DNA from 4 places in the Methylobacterium sp. WL9 genome. Region 2 is predicted to be linked to each of the others. Evidence: predicted binding sites of a transcription regulator. Region 2 holds the regulator's gene; each other region holds the start of a gene.

Region 1 (5,847 bases), on a different contig from region 2:
CGGCAGGCGTCACCCGAGTTCGACGAGCCTCGTGGTCTGCTTCACGGCCTTTCCCGCACGTATCGGACCGATGGCATGGGCGATCTCGATATTCGCGTAGAACTGGCGCGCGCTCTCGGCCCAGGTGTGGCGAAGTGCTTCCGTGCGGCAGCGATCGCGCGGGATCGAGAGGGCGGCGAGGGCGGCTTTGCGCAGGTCGGCATCGATCACGCCGGCGCCGGTTCCCGAGATCACGTCGAGGGGGCCTGTCACCGGAAAGGCCGCCACCGGCAGGCCGCAGGCGAGCGCCTCCAACAGCACGATGCCGAAGGTGTCGGTGAGGCTCGGAAACACGAAGACGTCGGCGGCGGCGTAGATCTTTGCCAGCGTCTCGCCGGTCTGCGTGCCGAGGAAGCGGGCCTCAGGATAGAGGCCCTGCAGGCGCGCCCGGTCCGGCCCGTCGCCGACGACGACCTTGGTGCCCGGCAGGTCGAGACCGAGGAAGGCCGCCACGTTCTTCTCGACAGCCAACCGCCCGACGAACAAAAAAATCGGGCCGGGTATGCCGGCGAGCGCGTCACTCGTCTGCGGGCGAAACAGCTCGGTATCGACGCCGCGGGTCCAGGTCATCAAATTCGAGAAGCCGCGGCCTGCGAGTTCGCGCTCGAGCGAAGGCGTACTCACCATGGTGCCGCTCGCCGCAGCGTGGAAGCGGCGCAGCCAGGCGTAGCTCCAGGATTCCGGCACCGGCGCACGGGCGGCGAGGTATTCGGGAAAGCGCGTGTGGTAGCTCGTGGTGAAAGGGCGTCCCCGTGACAGGCAGGCCCGCCGCGCGGCATGGCCGATCGGCCCCTCGGTGGCGATGTGGACATGGGTCGGCGCGTGGCCGTCGAAGGCCTGCATCACGCCGGAGCGCGTCACCAGCGAGAGCCGGATCTCGGAATAGCCCGGCAGGGGAAGCGATCGAAAATCCTGCGGCGTCAGAAAGATCGGCTCGACGCCCTGCGCCTCGCCGGCCCGCGCCATCTGCTCCAGGGAACGCACCACGCCGTTGACCTGCGGGTGCCACGCATCGGTGGCGATCAGCAGTTTCACGCGACAGCCCGCGATGGGGACTCGGCATAGCCGACCATCTCGGTCTCGGCGGCGGCGCGGGCACGCAGCAGACTTGGGTAATGCAGCACCTCCATGCGGCCGTCGTAGTGCTCGACCACTGCCGTACAGGACTCTACCCAGTCGCCGGTGTTGATGTAGGCGAGCCCGTCGATGTCCCGGTTGGCGGCGTGATGGATGTGCCCGCAGACGACCCCGTCGGCGCCCTGCCGGCGGGCCTCGTCGGCCAGGAATTCCTCGAACTTGCCGATGAAGTTGACGGCGTTCTTCACCTTCAGCTTCGCCCACGCCGAAAGCGACCAGTAGGACAGGCCGAGCCGGCGGCGCACGAGATTGAGCAGGGTGTTGACGGTGAGCGCGGCTGTGTAGGCGCCGTCGCCGAGATGGGCGAGCCACTTCGAGTGGCGCACCACCATGTCGAACTGGTCGCCGTGGATGATGAGGTAGCGCTTGCCGTCGGCGGCGACGTGGATGCGGCTCTCGGCGATCTCGATGCCGCCGAAGGTGGTGCCGATATAGTCGCGCAGGAACTCGTCGTGGTTGCCCGGCACGTAGACGACATGCGCGCCCTTGCGGACCTTGCGCAGAATCTTCTGCACCACGTCGTTGTGGGCCTGCGGCCAGTACCAGCCGGACTTGAGCTGCCAGCCGTCGACGATGTCGCCGACGAGGTAGATCGTGTCCGCATCGACGTCGCGCAGGAAGTCGAGCAGCAGAGAGGCCTGGCAGCCCTTGGTGCCGAGATGCGTATCGGACAGAAAGAGCGTCCGCACGCGGATCGTGGTCTCCGGATCCTCTGCCAACCGCGCCTCCGGCTTGTCCACACAGGGAAAGCCAAACCGAATTCCCGTCTCAGTTTGATGACGCCGGCCCCGTCGCGGGATCGCGCGGACCGCCGACGAAGCCGAGCCGACGGGGAAATTCTTTTTGCCATCCGCTTGAGTTTTTTGAGTTTTCCTTTCCCGGTGAAGGCGGGCATCTTGCGCGGCAGTGAGGTCCGAGGCGGTATGTCCAACGAGATACCGCTTTGCGCCGCGGAAGCGGCTGGATCCCCAGGACAACGGAGTGGAAGCGTTCGACGGCTCGCGCGGCACCCTTGAAGACGGGGGCCGGCTGGGGCATCGAGGGCAGTGGGAATTCGGAGGCGACCGGCGTAACGAGCGCGCCGTGACGCGAACGGCAGATGCCGGATCGCCGCTCCGCAGATCCCGGCGTTTCCGATAGGTCTGACGGACGTCACCAGAGCACGCGGTCTCCGTGGGCGCGCGGGAACGACGCACGTGCCGGGGCGTTCGGGTGAACGAACGTCGCCCCGCGACCGGGACTCAGCGGCCGTTGTCCTGCGGGATCGCATACGCGGTGGGCGTGTCCCGCCAACACGATTTGACGACAGGACCGGGCTCGCTCCCGGTCGCTAGAAACTGGATTTGGAGGATACACTCATGGCGGCAACGAGACGGCCTGGTCGCAACCACCTCTTCGTTCCGGGCCCGACGAACATCCCGGATCGCGTGCAGCGTGCCATGCTGGTGCCCTCCGAGGATCACCGCTCGGTCGAGTTCCCGGAGCTGACGAAGCCGCTGTTCGAGGACACCAAGAAGGTGTTCGGTTCGACCGACGGCACGATCTTCCTGTTCCCGGCCTCCGGCACGGGCATATGGGAATCAGCGCTCACCAACACCCTCGCCCGCGGCGACAAGGTCTTGGCGTCCCGGTTCGGCCAGTTCAGCCACCTCTGGATCGACATGGCCAAGCGCCTCGGTCTCGATGTCGTGGTGCAGGAAGAGGCCTGGGGCACCGGCGCCGATCCGGCCAAGATCGAGCAGGCCCTGCGCGACGACAAGAACCATGACATCAAGGCCGTCATGGTCGTCCACAACGAGACCGCCACCGGCGTCACCTCGGACGTGGGTGCCGTCCGCAAGGCGATCGATGCGGCCGGCCACCCGGCGCTGCTCTTCGTCGACGGCGTGTCCTCGATCGGCTCGCTGCCGTTCAACGCGACCGAGTGGAAGGTCGACTGCGCCATCGCCGGCTCCCAGAAGGGCCTGATGCTCCCCGCCGGCCTCGGCGTGATCTGCGTCAGCCCCAAGACGATCAAGATTGCCGAAGGCTCTGCCGGCAGCAACGACCGTCTCGCCCGCGTCTACTTCGACTGGGAAGACCACAAGAAGCAGAACCACCTCGGCTACTTCCCCTACACCCCGTCGCTGCCGCTGCTCTACGGCCTGCGCGAGGCGCTGGCCTGCCTGTTCGAGGAAGGTCTCGAGAACGTCTATCACCGCCACCACGTGCTCGGTGAGGCGACCCGTCAGGCCGTCGCAGCCTGGGGCCTCAAGACCTGCGCCAAGGAGCCCAAGTGGAACTCCGACACCGTCACCGCGATCGTGGTGCCGGAGGGTGTCGACGCCGCCAAGATCATCAAGCACGCCTTCGTCCGCTACAACCTCGCGCTCGGCGCGGGTCTGTCGGAAGTCGCCGGCAAGGTGTTCCGCATCGGCCACGTCGGTGATCTGAACGAGCTTTCGCTCCTCGGTGCCATCGCCGGTGCCGAAATGTCGATGATCGACAACGGCATCAACGTGACCCCGGGTTCGGGCGTCGCCGCCGCATCGAGCTACCTGCGCGAGAACCCGCTCTCGAAGTCCTAAGACCTCGGTCCGGGGCCTGCCCTGCCGGCCCCGGATCACTCCCCTGAACGAAACCACCAAAAAAGCCCGGGCGGACGCCACCGCCGAGGACGAGAACAGGGATCAGCGATGACCAAGAAAGTCGTCTTCCTCGACCGCGAGTCTCTCGACGCCAAGGTGCGCGCGTTCGGCTTCCCGCACGACTACAAGGAATACGACTCGACCTGGACGCCGGTGGAGATCGTCGAGCGCCTCCAGGGCGCCGAAATCGCGCTGATCAACAAGGTGCCGATGCGTGCCGATGTCCTGAAGCAGCTTCCCGACCTGAAGCTCATCGCCGTTGCCGCTACCGGAACCGACGTCGTCGACAAGAAGCAGGCGAAAGAGCAGGGCATCACGGTCGTCAACATCCGCAACTACGCCTTCAACACCGTGCCCGAGCACGTGATCGGGCTGATGTTCGCGCTGCGCCGCGCCATCGTCCCCTATGCCAACTCGGTGCGCCGGGGCGATTGGGCCAAGTCGAGCCAGTTCTGCTACTTCGACTACCCGATCCACGACATCGCCGGCTCTACGCTCGGCATCGTCGGCTACGGCGCGCTCGGCAAATCGATTGGCAAGCTCGCCGAGGCACTCGGCATGAAGGTCATCGCCTACGACGTGTTCGAACAGCCGGGCCTCGTCGATTTCGACACGATCCTGCGCGAGAGCGACGTCATCACCCTGCACGTACCGCTGACGCCCGACACCAAGGGCCTAATCGGCGCCGAGCAGTTCAAGAAAATGAAGAAGCATGCGCTCCTCATTAACACGGCCCGCGGCGGGCTCGTCGACGAGGAGGCCCTGGTCGAGGCGCTGAAGAGCGGGACGATCGGCGGCGCCGGCTTCGACGTGGTCGCACAGGAACCGCCGAAAAACGGCAACATCCTGTGCGAACAGGACCTGCCGAACCTGATCGTCACCCCGCACGTCGCCTGGGCCAGCAAGGAGGCGATGCAGATCCTCGCCGACCAGCTCGTCGACAACGTCGAGGCCTACGTCGCGGGTAAACCGCAGAACGTGGTCGAGGCGTAGGGCAAAGCTCTCGCCGGTCGTCATTCCGGGGCCGCGAAGCGGAACCCGGAACCCACGATTGGGCGCGACGACCTGAACCTCTACCATCCGCATCGCGGATGGTTTCCGGGTTCTCGCCTCCGGCGAGCACCGGAATGACAAGTTTGAAGATACGCGGCCGCAGAGCCGCATGATGGAAACGCTCCGCGCCTTGCGCGGGCACCGACCCTCAGAGGAACGATGACCAAGAAGCTGCTTTTCCAATTCGACACGGATGCCGCGCCGAGCGTGTTCGATGTCGTCGTCGGCTATGACGGCGGCGCCGACCACATCACCGGCTACGCCAACGTCACGCCCGAGAACGTCGGCGCCTTCGTTGACGGCACGATCTACACGCGCGGCGGCAAGGAGAAGCAGTCGACGGCGATCTTCGTCGGCGGCGGCGACATGGCGGCCGGCGAGCGCGTGTTCGAAGCGGTGAAGAAGCGCTTCTTCGGCCCGTTCCGCGTATCTTCGATGCTCGATTCCAACGGCTCGAACACCACGGCCGCGGCCGGCGTGGCCCTCGTCGTCAAGGCGGCCGGTGGCTCGGTGAAGGGCAAGAAGGCGGTCGTGCTGGCCGGCACCGGCCCGGTCGGCATGCGCTCGGCGGCGCTGCTTGCCGGCGAGGGTGCCGAGGTCGTGTTGTGCGGGCGCAAGCTCGACAAGGCCCAGGCCGCAGCCGATTCCGTCAATAAGCGCTTCAAGGTCAACGTCACGGCGGCCGAGACGCCGGACGACGCCTCGCGTTCCGAGATCGTCAAGGGCGCGCACCTCGTATTCGCCGCCGGCGCCATCGGCCTCGAACTGGTTCCGACCGCGGCCTGGCAGAACGAGAGCTCGATCGAGATCGTCGCCGACTACAACGCGCAGCCCCCGCTCGGCATCGGCGGCATCGAGGCCACCGACAAGGGCAAGGATTACGGCGGCAAGCTCGCCTTCGGGGCGCTCGGCATCGGCGGCCTGAAGCTCAAGCTGCACCGCGCCTGCATCGGCAAATTGTTCGAGTCGAGCGACAAGGTGTTCGACGCCG
Region 2 (5,847 bases):
GCACTCGCCCTCGGCCTTCGGGTCGGCCTTGGCCATGTCGAAGCGGGTCACGGTCCCGTCGATGGCGAAGTCGCCGTAATCGAGATGGAGGCCGCCGCTGACGCCGTTCTCGTAGAGATCGAAGCTCAGGGTGTAGATCGGCATGCGCTCGCCCTCCCCTTGCGTGAAGTAACTCAGCGTCACCGGCCAGCGCCGCATCGTGGCCATCTCGCCCTCGCGCAGGGGCTTGTCGCGGTCGCTGCCGGCGGCGGCCGGCGTGGCGGAGGCCCGGCCGATCACGGCCAGCGTGTCGTAGACCTTGCGGCCATCGTCCGAGCCGTCGAACACCTTCACGGCGACGGTGGTCTCACCCTTTCGGGCCGCCTCGATCAACCGCAGCATGTGATGGCTCGGAAACAGCACGAGGCCGTCGGCCGTATACTGGTCGCGTTTCGGCTCTTTCAGTTTGACCTTGAGCGCCTCAGCCGAGGCTTCGGCGGTACCGTCGATCGGTGGGGACGCGGTTCCGTTCAGGACAGCGCCGGTCTTGAAGCGCAGGCTCTTGCCGTCGCCGGTCTCGAAAGTGGTGTTGCGCAGATCCGAGGTGCGGTCGCCGGCTTCGCCCGAGCCGATCACCGTCACCTGCCGGGTCTGGATCGTGTAGCCCTTGCAGGCGTCGCCCGCGAAATCGATGACGATGCGCCCCTGCGCGCTCTCGACGGCGCGGGTACCCTGGCTCTTGGCCAGCGAGAGATCGTAGACCGCGCGGTGGTTGGCGAGGCGGATCGGCGCCGCCTCGGGCGTCGCAGGCGCACCCTGCGTCGCCGCCGCGGCGGCGGGCATCGCGGACGCGACGAGGAAGCAGGCGGTCGCGAGGCTGGGGCGCATGAGGTCTCCCGAAGCGGTCAGGGGGGCGATGACGGGACGGCCGCCGATCGTTGCGAGAACCCGCGGCCGAACCGGCATGCAGAAGGTTCCGAGGGCTTCACATAGGCGTTCGACGGCGCCCGGCAAACCGGGCCTGCCGCTTCCCGACAATACTATCCGACCGGCACTGACAGCCGCGAAAACGACCGTTCTGCAACAGAATACGAAAATTGTGTCGCGGACACCGACTTTGGCCGGACTATCCGGCTCTTTCGGATCGCTCGAAATCTGCATTGTTTCACATGTGAATCGTGCGTGATGCGGACTTGACGCTCGAAAACCGGGCCTGAGGTTTATTCTCCTCGCGCGATCCGCTTTTCGCGTCTCCCTTTGCCGTTGGAAACCATCACGCCCCCCAACGCGACGCTTGCACCGGGATCGAGCCGTCCTGTAGGTTCGCCTTGTCTGCGGGGCGACACCCGGCGGACCATTCGACAGGTCGCCGGAACGCGCGTGGCGGGCTTGTTTTGCGTATCGCCGTCCAACACCACCGCGCGGAGCACCGGGCCATCGATGAGCGCGACTGAATCGGAGGGGGCCATGGTGGAAGCTGTCCCGAGCTGGACCGACGAGCGCGTCGAGTCGCTGCGCCGCCTTTGGGAAGAGGGCTTGAGCGCGAGCCAGATCGCCGCGCAGCTCGGCGGCGTCACCCGCAACGCGGTCATCGGCAAGGTTCACCGGCTCGGCCTCGCCGGCCGCGTCAAGCCAAACGGCGCCGCCGGACAGGTGACGGGCCGCAAGAAGCCCGGCCTCGAGGCGGAGGCCGCCGTCGTTCTGGCCGAAGAGCCGACGCTGCCGGAACCGCCGGCCGTGATCTCGCACCGGCCTGCACCCAATTTTCCGCTGGTAGCCCCGGTGGCGGTGGCCGAGCCCAACGGTCTGGCCGTCTCGGAGCGGGTCACGATCATGGATCTGCGGGAGTCGATGTGCCGCTGGCCCCTCGGCGACCCGACCTCGCCGGATTTCCGCTTCTGCGGCGGTCGCGCGATCACCGGCCTGCCCTATTGCACGGCGCATGCCCAGATCGCCTACCAGCCCGCGGCAGAACGCAAGCGCGACAGGCGCGTGGCCGGAATCCGCTGATTTTTCGAGGATGCCCGGCTGAGCTGCGCCGGGTTCCGCTCCATTCCGTCCTTGCTTCGCTGCGCCCGCGATGACGGTGGAGAGGCCTCGATCAGGCTGCAAAAAAGTGGCAACGGTTTCTTGCGCGGAGCCTGTTCTAAACTTTTGAATCGATGACGTTTTCTGCGTTTTGATCGATTCGATCAACACGCCGCGTGATCTACGCCTCCGAAAACATCTCGTCGAACGAGTAACCCGAGCCGCGCACGGTGCGGATCGGATCGTTCTGCTTGGCGCGGTTGATGGCCTTGCGCAGCCGGCCGACATGGACGTCGACGGTGCGCTCGTCGATGTAGACGTCGTGGCCCCAGACACCGTCGAGCAGTTGCTCGCGGGAGAAGACGCGGCCGGGGCTGCGCATCAGGAATTCGAGCAGCTTGAACTCCGTCGGACCGAGATGGATCTCGCGGCCCGAGCGCCGGATGCGGTGGCTGAGGCGGTCGAGCTCGATGTCGCCGGCCGCAAGCGTGCTGGAAACGTGCGCGGGCTTGGTCCGCCGTAGCAGCGCGCGCACGCGGGCCAGCAACTCCGGCACCGAGAACGGCTTGACGATGTAGTCGTCGGCGCCGGTGGCGAGACCGCGGACCCGGTCGCCCTCCTCGCCGCGCGCGGTGAGCATGATGATAGGCAGGCGCTCCGTCTCGCGCCGGGCGCGGATGCGCCGGCACAGCTCGATCCCCGAGAGGCCCGGCACCATCCAGTCGAGCAGGATCAGGTCGGGCAGCTGCTCGCGCAGCAGCAGGTCGGCCTCGTCGCCGCGCGTGGCGCAGACGACCTCGAAGCCCTCGGCTTCGAGGTTGTAGCGCAGGAGGGTGGTGAGGGACTCTTCGTCCTCGACGATCAGGATACGCGCGTTCATGGGTCGCCCGGCGGGCTCGTTTCGCTCCAAACCTTAGACGCTCGGCTCGACGGTCGCATAGTTCGACGCATCGTTCTTCGGACGTTCTCCCGCCAGCGTTTCCCCGGTGACGAGGTAATGGATCGTCTCGGCGATGTTGGTGGTGTGGTCGCCGATGCGCTCGACGTTCTTGGCGCAGAACAGGAGGTGCGTGCAGAACGAGATGTTGCGCGGATCTTCCATCATGTAGGTCAGGAGCTCGCGGAACAGCGAGTTGTAGAGCGCGTCGATGGCGCCGTCGCGCTCCCAGACGTCGTGCGCGGCATCGAGGTTGCGGCTCGAATAGGCGTCGAGCACGTCCTTGAGCTGCTCCTGCACGAGGTCGCTCATGTGCTCCACGCCGAGCACGATCTTCTGCGGCTGGGGCTGGTCGGCGATGGCGACGACGCGCTTGGCGATGTTCTTGGCGAGATCGCCGATCCGCTCGAGGTCGCCCGAGACGCGGATGCCGGAGATGGTCTCGCGTAGGTCGATGGCGAGCGGCTGGCGGCGCGCGATCAGCAGCACCGAGCGCTCCTCGATCTCGCGCTGGAGGATGTCGAGGCGCTTGTCGGCGGCGATGACCGCCTGGGCCAGCGCCGTGTCGCGGCGGACCAGCGCCACGGTGGCATCGGTCACCATCTTCTCGGCGACGCCGCCCATCTCGGCGATCTGGCGGCGCAGGTCTTCGAGATCCTGATCGTAGGACGAGACGATGTGGTCGGGCATGTCGAGGCTCCGGCGCGGGCCAAATCGATGAAGGGAAACCAGGCTCAGCCGAAGCGGCCGGTGATGTAGTCCTGGGTCTGGCGCTGGTCCGGGTTCATGAAGATCTTCGTCGTCGGCGCGAACTCGACGAGTTCGCCGAGATACATGAAGGCCGTGAACTGCGAGATTCGCGCCGCCTGCTGCATGTTGTGCGTGACGATGACGATCGTGAACTCGGAGCGAAGCTGCTCGATCAGTTCTTCGATGCGGCCCGTGGAGATCGGATCGAGGGCCGAGGTCGGCTCGTCGAACAGGATCACCTCGGGGCGCTGGGCCACCGAGCGGGCAATGCAGAGGCGCTGCTGCTGGCCGCCGGAGAGCCCGGTGCCGGCCTGCTTCATCTTGTCCTTGACCTCGTCCCAGAGCGCGGCCTTACGGAGCGCGTCCTCGACGCGGCCGTCGAGCTCGGACTTGGGCAGGCGCTCGTAGAGGCGCAGGCCGAAGGCGACGTTGTCGTAGATCGACATCGGGAAGGGCGTGGGCTTCTGGAAGACCATGCCGACGCGGGCGCGCAGCTCGTTGAGGTCGACCTTGGGGTCCAGCACGTTCTGGCCGTCGAGCAGGATCTCGCCGGTGGCGCGCTGCTCCGGATAGAGCGAGTAGATCCGGTTGAAGGTGCGCAGCAGCGTCGACTTCCCGCAGCCGGACGGGCCGATCAGCGCCGTGACCTGACGGTCGTGGAAGTTGAGGTTGACGTTCTTCAGGCCGTGGAACTGGCCGTAGTAGAAGTTCAGGTCCTTGACGGCGATGCGGACCGGCGCGGATTCGTTGGCCGGGTTGCGGCCGGCGAGCTGGCCGCTCATCGAGGTGGTCGGGCTCATGAGGTCAGAGTCCTTGGGCTGTTGCGGAGCGGGGCGCGGTCAGCGCGCCCGCGTGTCCTTGATGACGAGGCGCGCGACGATCGACAGCGCCAGGATGGTGACGGTGATGAGCAGCGCGCCGGCCCAGGCGAGGCTCTGCCAGTTCTGGTAGGGCGAGAGCGCGAACTGGTAGATCATCACCGGCAGGTTCGGGATGCCGCCGAGCAGGTTGGCGTTGAACCAGCTGTTGTTGTTGAGCGCGGTGAAGAGCAGCGGCGCGGTCTCGCCGGCGATGCGGGCGAGCGCCAGCAGGATGCCGGTGACGATGCCGGCCGACGCCGCCCGCCAGGTCACGCTCTTGATCACGTGCGAGGGCGGTGCGCCCAGCGCCACGCCGGCCTCGCGCATCTGGCTCGGCACCAAGCGCAGCATGTCTTCGGTGGTGCGCACGATGACGGGTGTGGCGATGATGGCGAGCGCCACGCCGCCGGCCCAGCCCGAATAGGTCCCCATCGGCCGCACCATCAGGGTGTAGACGAACAGGCCGATCAGGATCGAAGGGGCCGAGAGCAGGATGTCGTTGAGGAAGCGGATCAGGTCGGCGAGCCGCGAGTTGCGGCCGTACTCGGCGAGATAGGTGCCGGCCATCACGCCGACCGGCGTCGCGATGACGATGCCGATGACGGTGAGTACGAGGCTGCCGAGGATCGCGTTGGCGATGCCGCCGCCTTCCGAGCCCGGCCCAGGGGTCGGCTGCGTGAAGATCATCGGCGAGAAGCCCTTGATGCCTTCCACGATCAGCATCAGCAGGATCGAGCCGAGCACGACGATCCCGATGATCGTCGCCAGGGTGCTCCCAGCGATCAGGATCTTGTCGGCGACGCGGCGGCCGGGACGCACACGGTTGGCGCGCGGCGGGTACGCGGCGGCCGGGGCGGTGGCGAGGATGGGGTTGCGGGCGTCCATGGGTCGAGGCTCCCGGTGCTCAGGCGAGCTTCGCGCGGCGCGTCAGCAGCCGGGCGATGATCAGGACGATGAAGGTGATGACGAAGAGCAGGCAGCCCAGCGCCATCAGCGCGTTGAGCTGCATCCCGTCGGCCTCGTTGAACTCGTTGGCGATGCGGGAGGCGATGGTCGAGCCCGGATCGAAGATCGAGGCCGAGAGCCGGTTCGCGTTGCCGATCACGAAGGTGACGGCCATGGTCTCGCCCAGCGCCCGGCCGAGGCCGAGCATGACGGCGCCGATGATCGAGACCGAGGCCTGGGGCACCAGCACGTGGCGCACGACCTCCCAGGTGGTGCAACCGATGCCGTAGGCGCTCTCGCGCAGCACGGTCGGGATCTGGTCGAGCATGTCGCGGGTGATCGAGGCGA
Region 3 (5,847 bases), on a different contig from region 2:
CACGATATGGCGCGCGGCGACGTCATCGTCGCGGCGACAGGCGTGACCGACGGGGCGTTGCTCGCCGGCGTGCGCTTCAAGCCTGGAATGATCGAGACCGAGACGGTGGTGTACCGCTCGAACACCGGCACGGTGCGCCGCATTGCCTGCGAGCACCGTCGGCCGGAGCTGATAAACGGCTGACGGCATCAACGAAAAGGGCAGCGGATGATCCGCTGCCCTTTTCGTTCGTCTGCCTGATCGGAGACTTTAAAAAATCCCGCCCGACATCCGGCTGACGCCCTGCTTGGCGATCGGATTGCTCGGGTCGAGTTGGGCGGCCTGGGTGTAGCTTTCCTTGGCCTCTTTCTTCCGGTTCGTCTTCTCGTAGGCGAGACCGCGATAGGCCCAGGAATTGGCGTCCTTCGAGTTGACGTTGAGGGCCGCGTTGTAGTCCTCGATGGCCTTGTCGTACTGGTTCGTGGCGATGAGGCTCTGGCCGCGGGCGGCATAGGGCGCTGCGACGAAGGGATTGCGGTCGATGGCGGCGGCGAAGTCGCCGATGGCCTCGGCGTCGTGGCCCTGCTTCTGCCGGACGAGGCCGCGGGCGTGATAGGCCTCCGCTGATTCCGGAGCGAGGCGGATCGCGACGTTCAGGTCGTTGACGGCACCGCCGAGGTCGCCCTGGGCGCGCTCGAGGTTGGCCCGGCCGATATAGGCGGCGGCGAAGTTCGGATCGTTGGCGATCGCCTTCGAGAAGTCCTGCAGCGCTGCGTCGTTGCGGCCGGTCTGGCGGTAGGCCAGCGCGCGGTTGTTGTAGGCCGAGCCGGAATTCGGATCGAGCTGGATCGCCTTCGAGAAATCGTTGATGGCGTCGCTGTACTGGCCCGAGCGGGCGAAGGCCGCGCCGCGGGTGACGTAGGCGCCGGCATCGGACGGATTGCGCGAGATCACGTCGCTGAGCGAGGAGATGTTGACGTTCGTGGCGCCCGTCGTGTCGGCCGCTTCGAGTACCGCATACTGGCGCGGCGAGCCGGCGCTGTAGGTCTCGCAGCCGGCAAGCGACACCGCTGAAAGCGCTACCGCACCGACCAATCCGACGTAGTGCGTCCTCAGCTTCATGGACGTCATCGACCCGCTCCCCTTCGGCCCGTTCGCGCTCGGTGCGCGAGGCCGACCCTGTCTACGATCCCGTCGCGCGCTCGACGTCTGGTCCGAGTGTCCGGTACGTTCGCCGAATGCGGTGAACGCACGCTTAAGACGGCGCGACTTTGCCGCTGAAGCCTTTCGATGTGGCGAAGGTGTGGCCCAGCCGGGCGCAGGGGCCAATCGGGGCGTCCGAAGACGGTCGGAAGGGCCTGACGAGGCCGGGCTGTTGCGCCGGAGCTACGGATGGCGGCGACGGATCAGCCGGGTGACGTGGCCCATCTTGCGGCCGGGTCGGGCGTCGCCCTTGCCGTAGAGATGCAGGTGGGCGCCGGGCTTGGCTAGGATCTTTGGCCAGTCGTCGACCGCATCGCCGATGAGGTTCCGCATCTCGACGTCGAGGCCGCCGACGCGCGAGGCGTCACCGAGCGGCCAGCCGCAAACGGCCCGGACGCTCTGGGCGAATTGCGAGGTCGTCGCGCCCTCGATGGTCCAATGGCCGGAATTGTGGACGCGCGGCGCGATCTCGTTGACGACGAGACGCCCGGTGCCGACAGGCCCGGCGATCTCGAATAGTTCGACGGCAAGCACCCCGACATAGTCGAGCGCCTCTGCGATCCGTTTCGCGATGCCGGTCGCCGCTTCGGAGGTCTCGGGAGCGAGCCCCGGGGCGGGCACGCGGGTGAGGGCGAGGATGTGGTCCTCGTGCTCGTTGGCGCAGGGATCGTAGGCGGCGAAGGTGCCATCCAGGCCACGTGCGGCGACGACGGAGATCTCGCGCTCGAACGGGACGAAGCCTTCCAGGATGCACGGCGCACCGCCGAATTCCGCCAGCAGCGCCGCCGGATCGTCGCCGTGGCGGATCATGCGCTGGCCCTTGCCGTCGTATCCGAAGCGTCGGGTCTTCAGGACGGCGGGACGGCCGAGCGCGCCAAGGGCGTCCGCGAGATCTTGTGCCGTATCCACGGCTTGGAACGGTGCGGTCGGAATGCCGAGGCCGTTGACGAAACGCTTCTCTGCGAGGCGGTCCTGCGTCGTCAGCAGCGCGCGCGGGTTGGGGTGCAACGGGGCGTGCCGCGCCAGGATCTCGGCGGTCGCGTGCGGGATGTTCTCGAACTCGTAGGTGACCACGTCGACGCTGTCGGCAAAGGTGGCGAGCGCCTCGGCGTCCTCGTAGGGCGCCACCGTCTTCGCGGCGGCGACATCGAAAGCCGGGCTGTCGGCATCGGGCGCGTAGACGTGGACCTTCAAGCCGTAATTCGCCGCGGCGAGTGCGATCATGCGGCCGAGCTGGCCGCCGCCGAGAATGCCGATGGTGCCGCCGGGCCGAACCGGCCCCTCCTTTTTAGTCGTCGTCATGAATTCAGGTCTTTTTAGTTGGCGGTCGTGTCGGGCCGCTCGGTGACGGCATCGGTCTGGCGCGCGCGCCAAGCATCGAGTCGTTCGGCGAGGGCCTCATCGGTGAGTGCCAAGACGGCAGCCGCGAGAAGCGCCGCATTGACCGCGCCGGCCCGCCCGATCGCGAGGGTGCCGACGGGAATGCCGGCCGGCATCTGCACGATGGAGAGCAGGCTGTCCTGGCCCGAGAGCGCCTTCGATTCCACGGGCACGCCGAAGACCGGCAGCGGTGTCATCGCGGCGGTCATGCCGGGCAGGTGCGCGGCGCCGCCGGCACCGGCAATCACGACCTTGAAGCCGGCCTCGCGCGCGCCCTTGGCGAACGACACGAGCCGGTCGGGCGTGCGGTGTGCCGAGACGATGCGCGCGTCATAGGCGACCGCGAGCGCATCGAGGGTCTCGGCGGCGTGCCGCATGGTCGCCCAGTCCGACTGGCTTCCCATGATGATCGCGACCGGGGTCGATCCCGTCATCCTCGTCACTTCCGGTATCTCGAAACGGACCGGCGAAGGGCGCCAAGGTCCTTGCGCCGAATACAGGGGCTGCCGTCGCCCGGCAAGGCTGCGGCGCCGGTGTAGGCCTCCGGCAAAGAATCTTGAGAAACGTTCAGAAACACGCCTTGGACGCGGGAGCCCGGAGCGGGAGGCCGCGTTGTCTGCGAAATGGGCCTCGTCCGGTCCAGTCCCTCGAGCCTCGACGGAACCGACATGTCTCCCTCGGCTGCCTCCCCTCAGATCAGTGCCAACGCCCATATCGACATCTACGATCACGCAAGCCGCGCCCGCTGGGCCGAACTCCTCGGCGTGACGGACGAGCGACTGCGCAAGGCGGTTCGCATAGTCGGCACCCGCGTCTCCAGCGTGAGCGCCTACCTATCGAAATGAGCCGGCCCGCTCGGCTAAGCGAAACAAAGGGCGTGCCGCGACGGCGCGCCCTTTTTCGTAGTCGTCAGGCGATGATATCCGGGTGCATCTGATCTTCGAGATGCGCGATCCGATCCCGCAGGAAGAGTTTGCGCTTCTTGAGTCGCTGAATCTGCAACTGATCGCCGGCAATCCCGACCTTCAACGCCTCGATCGCGCCGTCGAGGTCGCGATGCTCCTCCTTGAGGCGGCTCAGCTCGGGCGCGAAGTCCGTCGCTGCGTCGCCCGTGTCGTTGTCTCCCACTTCCACCGGCAGATCTCGCTCAGGCCCCTATCGAAAACCATGCGCCATGGCCTCGCTTCGGGCAAGACGGCACGGTCTGCCGCGGGCGACGGTCCACGATGTTTCTCCGCCCTGACGACGCGACCGCTCAGTCCCGAAAGTCTCCGCCATAGTTGCGGAAAACCGGCGGCAATTCGATGACGAAATCGAGAGCTTGACAAGGGAATCGCTTCGACAGCCGGCTCAGCGTGTGCCACGATGCCCGAGTCGGTAACGATGACAGGAGAGACGACTCATGTCCTTGGACACGCATTTGAGCCAGCTCGCTCGCAAGCACGATGCCTTGGAGCGAGAACTGCACGACGCGATGCAGTCACCATCGAGCGACGACCTCCGCATCGCCGAACTCAAGCGCAAGAAGCTCCATCTCAAGGACGAGATCAACCGCCTCCGGGATGACGGAGACACTCTCCACTGATCCGTACAACGGCAAGGTTTTTCCGGCCGTATCCCTCGATATCCTGACGCGTTCGCCGCCGCCCCGGACCACCGGTGCGGCGGTTGTTTTTTGGGGTATCCATCTCGGCTTCGTGAGAAGATGCCGCATAAGCCGGCGCCGACCGGCGGATCGACGCCGAGGAACGCCATGACCGCCGCTGCGCCCGCCTATGCCGCCGTGCACGCAGCTTCGATCGCAGATCCCGAGCGCTTCTGGCTGGACGCGGCGAAGGCGATCGAATGGGAGACCGCGCCGGAGCGCGCCTTCGACGAAGGCGCTGGAATCTACGGCCGTTGGTTTCCAGATGCCCGGCTAAACGCCTGCCACAACGCCGTCGACCGTCACGTCGAGGGCGGTCGCGCCGATCAGGCGGCGATCATCCACGACTCCCCCGTCACCGGCACCAAGCGCACGATCAGCTATCGCGAACTGCGGGACGAAGTGGCCACGCTCGCTGCCGTGCTCTCCGGATTCGGCGTCGGCCGGGGCGACCGGGTGGTGATCTACATGCCGATGGTGCCGGAAGCCCTGTTCGGGATGCTGGCCTGCGCCCGGCTCGGTGCGATCCACTCGGTGGTGTTCGGAGGTTTCGCGGCGAACGAGCTCGCCGCGCGCATCGAGGATGCATCGCCGACGGTGATCCTGGCCGCCTCCTGCGGCGTCGAGCCGGCGCGAACCGTCGCCTACAAGCCGCTGCTTGACGCGGCGATCGCGCGCTCCAGCCACAAGCCCGAAGCCTGCCTGATTCTACAGCGCCCGCAAGCACTTGCCGGCCTGATGGAAGGCCGCGACCACGACTGGGCGGAGACGGTCGCCGCGGCCAAGGCCGAGGGCCGGACGGCCGATCCGATCGCGATGGCGGCGACCGACCCGCTCTACATCCTCTACACCTCGGGCACGACCGGGAAGCCGAAGGGCGTGGTGCGCGATACCGGCGGCTACTGCGTGGCGCTCACCTGGTCGATGACGAACCTCTACGGGGTGAGGCCCGGCGAGGTGTATTTCTGCGCCTCCGACATCGGCTGGGTCGTCGGGCATTCCTACATCGTCTACGCGCCGCTGCTGCACGGCTGCACGACCGTACTCTACGAGGGCAAGCCCGTGGGCACGCCCGATGCCGGCGCGTTCTGGCGCGTGGTGGCCGAGCACGGCGTCGGCACGCTGTTTACGGCCCCGACGGCGCTTCGCGCGATCAAGAAGGACGACCCGCGCGCCGCAAAAATCGCCGACTACGACCTGTCCGGATTTCGCGCCCTGTTCCTGGCCGGCGAGCGGGCCGACCCGGATTCCGTGGCCTGGGCCGAGACCGCTTTGGGCAAGCCCGTCATCGACCATTGGTGGCAGACCGAGACCGGCTGGGCCATCGCCGGCAACCCGATCGGCATCGAGAAGCTGCCGGTGAAATACGGCTCAACGGCGATGCCGATGCCGGGCTACGACCTTCATATCCTCGACGAATCCGGGAAGCCCGTCCCAGCCGGCACGATGGGCACCATCGCCCTGAAGTTGCCGCTACCGCCGGGCTGCCTGCCGACCTTGTGGGGCTCGGACGCGCGCTTCCGGTCGAGTTACCTGGCGACCTTCGCCGGCTACTACGACACCTCGGATGCCGGCATCCGGGACGCGGACGGCTACGTCACCGTGCTGGGGCGCACCGACGACATCATCAACGTCGCCGG
Region 4 (5,847 bases), on a different contig from region 2:
GGATCGCCCAATCCTGTGATCGTGCGAATCAGGGAGACGCCGACGCGGACGGTGATCGAGGGGTTTTCGAGAGGCGCGATCGCCCCCGGTGCCGGATCGCCTTCCGCCGGCGCCCCGGGCATCCGGCAAGGGGAAGTCGCCGGCGGCCTCAGCCGACTTCGACCCGGCCGTCGAGGCCGATCACGCGGCCGAGGCCGCGCACGCGGTTGAGCAGGCGTTCGCCGTCGAGGGGGCGCCATTCGGCCGGAAGCCTGAGCACGATCTTGCCGTCCTCGACGGCGAGCGGTGTCCGCTGGAGCACGCCCGCCATGCCGGCTGTGACCGGGAAGGCGACGCGCTGCAGGGCGGCGATCAGGCGGGCGCGCTCCAGCAGGCGGGGACCGGCGAGATCGCGCAGCATCTGGCTCGCCTTCTCCGGCGCGATGCCCTCGTGGCGAAAATATCCGGTCAGCGCGAGATAGGCGCGGCCGGGGTGGTCGATCCCGGTGAAGGCCGCGTTGGCGATCACGTTCAGGCCCTGCTCGCCCCGGTAATCCGGATGCGCCCGCCAGTTGATGTCCGACAGGAGGCAGGCGGCGTGGCGCAGCCGGCGCTCCTCGGTGGTCTCCGGCCCGTCGAGGGTCGCGATGAAGCGGTCGGTCCAGCCGCGCAGCTCCTCGCCGTGGCCGGGAGAGCGCGCGCGCTGGTCGTTGAGCACTTGCGCCCCGGCGATCAACGGGTCGAGCATCCGGGTCTCGCGGTCGAGCTGCTCGAACAGCAAACCCTCGCGGACGCCGAGCGCCGAGATCGCGACCTCGCGCGGCCGGCCGACATTGATGATCTCTTCGAGCACCACCGCGCCGTAGGCGAGCAGCGGCCGCCGTGCCTCCGACACGAGTTCCACATCCTGCAACGCGCTCGATTCGTTCTTCTCGACCATGTCGAGGAAGTCGAGCGTGTCCTGCGGCTCGACGCTGTAGCCGTGCATGACGTGGAGGTCATAGCCGCGGGCGGCCATGTGCAGCTTGGCCAGGGCGCGCCAAGTGCCGCCGACCGCGTAGAAGGTGCGCCCGCGCATGATCTCGAGCTGAGGCTCGGCCTTCTTGAGATGTTCGCGGGCGATCTTGCGGGCCTTCTTGGCGGAATCGCCGGAGAGATCCTGCAGGGCGAGGCCGCCGAGCGGCATGGTCACGCCCTGGCCCACCGTCGAGCCGCGCACGTCGACGAGTTCGAGGGAGCCGCCACCGAGATCGCCGACGACGCCGTCCGGCCCGTTGAAGCCCGAGACGATGCCGAGCGCCGACAATTCGGCCTCGCGCCGGCCCGACAGAAGCTCGATGCCCTGGCCGAGAATATCCTCGGCCGCCTTGATGAAGGCGGGGCCGTTCTCGGCGTCGCGCGCGGCGGCCGTGGCGAGCACGAAGATCCGTCCGATCTTCATGGTGTCGCAGAGCACCCGGAACCGGCCGAGCGCATGGAGCGCGCGGCGCACGGCCTCGTCGCTCAGCCGCCGCGTCGAGAAGACGCCCCGGCCGAGACCGCAAAGGACCTTCTCGTTGTAGAGCGGCGTCGGCGCACGGGTCAGCCCGTCATAGGCGACGAGCCGCACCGAGTTCGACCCGATGTCGATGATCGCAACGGGTTTGAGCCGGTCGGGCAAGGGCATGTCGGCGGAATGGGCGAGCGTCAGGTGAGAACGAATCGGACCCATGCGTCACCCTTTCAGGCACGCTGAGCCCGACGGCTCAACGAGCGGGGGCTGGATTTCTTCGACGACTTGCCGCGCCCGGACAGGCTCGGATTCGTCATGAAATACTTGTGCGCGTTGAACGGCTCTTCGCCCTCGGCGGGCTGGATCCGCTCGCTTGCGCCCGATGCCAGTACACGCCAGCTCTGCCGGTTGTCGAGGAGGTTCGCCAGCATGATCTGGTCGAGCACCTGCTGGTGCACAGTCGGATTGGTGATCGGCAGCAGGGCCTCGACGCGCCGGTCGAGGTTGCGCTGCATCAGGTCGGCGGACGAGATGTAGACGATCGCCTTGGGGTGGGGCAGCCCGGCGCCGTTGCCGAAGGCGTAGATGCGTCCGTGCTCCAGGAAACGCCCGACGATCGACTTGACCCGGATGGTCTCGGACAGGCCGGGCACGCCGGGACGCAGGCAACAGATGCCGCGCACCACGCAATCGATCTGCACGCCTTCAGTCGAGGCGTCGTAGAGCGCGTCGATGATCTGCTGGTCGACCAGCGAGTTGCACTTGATCCAGATCGCCGCCGGGCGCCCGGCCTTGGCGTGGGCGATCTCCTGCGCGATGTGCTCGAGGAGGCGCGGCTTCAGCGTCATCGGCGAGACCGCCATGCGCTCGAGCTCCGCCGGCTCGGCATAGCCGGTGATGTAGTTGAAGATGCGAGAGACATCGCGGGCGATGGCCGGGTCCGCCGTGAAGAAGGACAGGTCGGTGTAGATGCGCGCGGTGATCGGATGATAGTTGCCGGTGCCGATATGGCAGTAGGTGACGAGCTTCTCACCCTCGCGGCGCACCACCATCGACAGCTTGGCGTGCGTCTTCAACTCGATGAAGCCGAACACGACCTGCGCGCCGGCCTTTTCGAGGTCCTTCGCCCAGCGAATGTTCGCCTCCTCGTCGAAGCGGGCCTTCAATTCCACCAGTGCGGTCACCGACTTGCCGGCCTCGGCCGCCTCGGCCAAGGCGGCGACGATCGGCGAGTTCGAGGAGGTGCGGTAGAGCGTCTGCTTGATCGCGACGACGTTCGGGTCGCGGGCGGCCTGGGCCAGGAACTGCACCACCGAGTCGAAGGTCTCGTAGGGGTGGTGGACGATGAAGTCCTTCTGCCGGATCGCCGCGAAGACATCGCCGCCGCTCTCGCGGATGCGCTCGGGGAAGCGGGCGTTGTAGGGCTTGAACTTGAGGTCCGGCCGGTCGATCCCGACGATCTGCGAGAGCTCGTTGAGCGCCAGCGTGCCTTCGACGAGGAACACGCCGTCCTGCGCGATCTCTAGCTCGTCCATGACGAAGCTGCGCAGGTCCTCGGTCATGCCCTCCTCGATTTCGAGGCGGATCACGACGCCGCGGCGGCGCTGCTTCAGCGCGCTCTCGAAATGCAGGACGAGGTCCTCGGCCTCCTCCTCGATTTCGAGATCGGAGTCGCGCACCACCCGGAAGGCACCCTGGCCCTTCACGGAATAGCCGGGAAACAGCCGGTTCGTGAACTTCACGATGACCTGCTCGATGGCGATGAAGCGCGCCGTCGTGTCCCCCGTCGCGTCGGGCAGGCGCACGAACCGGTCGAGCATGGAGGGCAGGCGGATCAGCGCGCGGAGCGTGCGGCCGTCGCGCGGGCGCACCAGCATCAGGGCGATGGTCGAACCGAGATTGGGAATGAACGGAAACGGATGGGCCGGGTCGATCGCGAGCGGCGTCAGCACCGGCAGGATGTGCTGCAGGAAGTAGTCGTCGAGCCAGGCGCCATGCTCGTCCGACAAGCCCGCCGGCTCGACGAGCTCGATGCCGACTTCGAGCAATTCGCCACGCAGCGCCCGCCAGCGCTCCTGCTGGTCGAGGGCCAGCCGCGAGACCTCGGCGCCGACGCGCACGAGCTGTTCGGAGGGCGAGAGGCCGTCCTGCGAGGGCGTGGTGATGCCGGCGCGGACCTGATCGTACAGGCCCGCCACGCGGACCATGAAGAACTCGTCGAGGTTGGCCGCCGAGATCGAGAGGAAGCGCAGCTGCTCCAGCAGCGGGTGGTTCTTGTTGGAGGCCTCCTCCAGCACACGCCGGTTGAACTGCAGCCAGGATAGCTCGCGGTTCACGAAACGCTCGGGCGAGTGGCGCAGATGGCGGCCGGCCTCCAGGATCGGCTCGCGGGCGGCCTCGTCGACCTTAGCCCCCGTCTTCTGGCCGGTCGGGCCGGCCTCGGGCTCGGCGGCCTTCTCGGCGGCGAGGATGCGGGCGGCACGGGCCGTGCGGGCGCGGGCGCTCTCGCTGCGGACGCCGCGCTCTGTGGCGAGCGTCGTCTCCTCGGCCTCGACCGCCTCGCCGTCCTGCACCGTGACGTCCGACTCCATCTCCGGCAAAGGTCAGCCTCCTCAGTTGCGCGCGGGGCGGTGCCGTAGCACGGGCCGAGCTATGCCATATGACGTTTTTGCGACAGAGCGGCCAATGCCGCTGCGCCGCGACGGCCGGAAGGCTACTCCCCTTCCGCCTTCGCCTCCTCGGCGAAGATCGTCATGGCAGGGCCGAGATTCGGGGCGGGCTCGCGGCGCGTGTTCACCAGACGCAGCAGCAGCAGCGACTCGCCCATCACCGCCTTGAAGCCCGGCGTCACCCGGATCGGCAGGCAGCGGTCGAGCGTGAGGTAGGCCGCTGCTTCGTAGCGCTTCTTCGCGTCGTCGTCGCCTTTCAGGATCTTGGCCATGACCATCGGCGGGCCGCGCAGGCCGCCATTCGGCGCGAACAGGAAGCGGAACGCGACCACCGAGCCCTCGGTCCCCTTGGGCACCGTCCAGCAGCGCACGAAGGCGGCGCGCAGGTCCTTCCAATTGTCGAGGAGTGGCGCTGGATCCTCGGCGCGGGCAGGGAGGGCGGCCAGGAGCAGGACGAAGCCGACGGAGCAGACGCGGCGATACAGACGGCTCGGCAGATCAGAGGTCATGAGGTCCGATCCTCGTTTCGTGTCGCGGGCACGAGCCCAGAGTGATCGGTAACGGTCAGTCCCGCTCGCGAGGCGAAGCCGCCAGCCAATCCCGAAGCGCCTGATTGACCCGGCCATGCCAGCCGGCACCGGTCGCACGGATGCCATCCAGGACGTCGGCATCGAGACGCAGCGTGACCTGCCGCTTCGGCCGTTCGATCTTGGGCCGCCCGCGGCCGCGCCTGATGAGTTTGCCGCCGATGTGGAAATCGGCGCGTTCGATCATCTCGTCGGTAATCTCGGGAAGTTCTTCGTATTCCTCGGGCGTGATCTCGTGGGCATCCAAGGCAACGAGGTCCGTTCCGATCGGTCGATCGGCGGAGAAGCGGGGTGAAGCGCGTTTGCTCGCGGACATTGGCTTTCCTCATGGAAAATACGGCGATCCAACCCCCGTGGAATCCATCCAACGACGACCATTCGGCCGAAAAACAGCCCCATCGTGATGTTGCCGACCTCGCCGTAGTCTTTGCGCGTGTCTTCGAACGTGTAGGTCGGTCCGGCGAAAACGACCTCGGCATCGTCGAAACCGAGGCGCCCCTCGGTGAGCGCGTCTCTGGCGCTTCGCAGGATCCGAGACGATCGCCATCGATTATTCGCAACGCCATTTAACGCGGCGATCGACGATTAAAAGGCGTTACACAAAAGGCCGATCGGCATCACCCCTGTCGGAGAGCCGCGGTCATCAGGCCTCGTCATCCGCCCCGTCGGCGTCGTCCCCGGTCTCGGCCATGCCGAGCCGGTCGAGCACCGCCAGAGCCAACGGCTTGGTGATCCGCCGGCCGCGGCCGAGGGCGTCGCGGTCGAGTTCGGCGACCACGTCGCGGGCACGGGCCAGCGAGCGGTCGATGCGTAGGGCGACCGCTTCGACAACGGCGAGGTCCACCACGATCTGCCGGTCGACGAAGAGCTTGACGATGACCGCGCGCAGCAGGGCGTCGTCCGGCGGCAGGATCTCGACGCGCGGCGCGAGGCGCAGCCGCGAGCGCAGGTCCGCCACCTTGAGGCCGAAGCCGTCGACCGGGCCCGCTCCGGTGATCATCACCGGGCATTTCCGCTCGCGGGCGAGATTGAGCAGGTGGAACAGTGAGGACTCGTCACGATCCGCCGGGCGGTCGACATCCTCGATCACCAGGGCGCCGTTCGAGACGAGATGCCTGAC

What was found. Region 2 encodes PhoB, which activates phosphate uptake and scavenging genes when phosphate is short. Its sites were predicted from a motif close to TGTCATNNANCTGTCAT; they were not measured.
Region 1: a site for PhoB is predicted at 1,942-1,958, ahead of FV217_RS12910 (UDP-2,3-diacylglucosamine diphosphatase). Genes of this name have one in related genera too.
Region 3: a site for PhoB is predicted at 3,856-3,872, ahead of FV217_RS11540 (DUF465 domain-containing protein). Genes of this name have one in related genera too.
Region 4: a site for PhoB is predicted at 4,131-4,147, ahead of FV217_RS01670 (RNA degradosome polyphosphate kinase). Genes of this name have one in related genera too.

What each region holds. Positions count from the first base shown of each region.
Region 1 is NZ_VRVE01000039.1:30,504-36,350, reverse strand. It holds gene FV217_RS12915 (glycosyltransferase family 1 protein) at 10-1,074, opposite strand; gene FV217_RS12910 (UDP-2,3-diacylglucosamine diphosphatase) at 1,071-1,895, opposite strand; gene FV217_RS12905 (aminotransferase class V-fold PLP-dependent enzyme) at 2,535-3,743, shown strand; gene FV217_RS12900 (D-2-hydroxyacid dehydrogenase) at 3,852-4,796, shown strand; gene FV217_RS12895 (NADP-dependent methylenetetrahydromethanopterin/methylenetetrahydrofolate dehydrogenase) at 5,016-5,847, shown strand, end outside.
Region 2 is NZ_VRVE01000010.1:48,685-54,531, reverse strand. It holds gene FV217_RS06355 (cell envelope integrity EipB family protein) at 1-867, opposite strand, end outside; gene FV217_RS06350 (GcrA family cell cycle regulator) at 1,447-1,989, shown strand; gene phoB (phosphate regulon transcriptional regulator PhoB) at 2,189-2,887, opposite strand; gene phoU (phosphate signaling complex protein PhoU) at 2,921-3,634, opposite strand; gene pstB (phosphate ABC transporter ATP-binding protein PstB) at 3,679-4,494, opposite strand; gene pstA (phosphate ABC transporter permease PstA) at 4,534-5,439, opposite strand; gene pstC (phosphate ABC transporter permease subunit PstC) at 5,459-5,847, opposite strand, start outside.
Region 3 is NZ_VRVE01000032.1:8,975-14,821, reverse strand. It holds gene glpX (class II fructose-bisphosphatase) at 1-183, shown strand, start outside; gene FV217_RS11565 (tetratricopeptide repeat protein) at 250-1,110, opposite strand; gene FV217_RS11560 (5-(carboxyamino)imidazole ribonucleotide synthase) at 1,366-2,484, opposite strand; gene purE (5-(carboxyamino)imidazole ribonucleotide mutase) at 2,499-2,996, opposite strand; gene FV217_RS11550 (DUF3606 domain-containing protein) at 3,231-3,407, shown strand; gene FV217_RS11545 (DUF465 domain-containing protein) at 3,472-3,690, opposite strand; gene FV217_RS11540 (DUF465 domain-containing protein) at 3,965-4,147, shown strand; gene FV217_RS11535 (propionyl-CoA synthetase) at 4,316-5,847, shown strand, end outside.
Region 4 is NZ_VRVE01000002.1:142,449-148,295, reverse strand. It holds gene ppx (exopolyphosphatase) at 149-1,690, opposite strand; gene FV217_RS01670 (RNA degradosome polyphosphate kinase) at 1,702-4,071, opposite strand; gene FV217_RS22640 (hypothetical protein) at 4,185-4,649, opposite strand; gene FV217_RS01660 (BrnA antitoxin family protein) at 4,705-4,974, opposite strand; gene FV217_RS22635 (hypothetical protein) at 5,019-5,297, shown strand; gene FV217_RS01650 (hypothetical protein) at 5,371-5,847, opposite strand, start outside.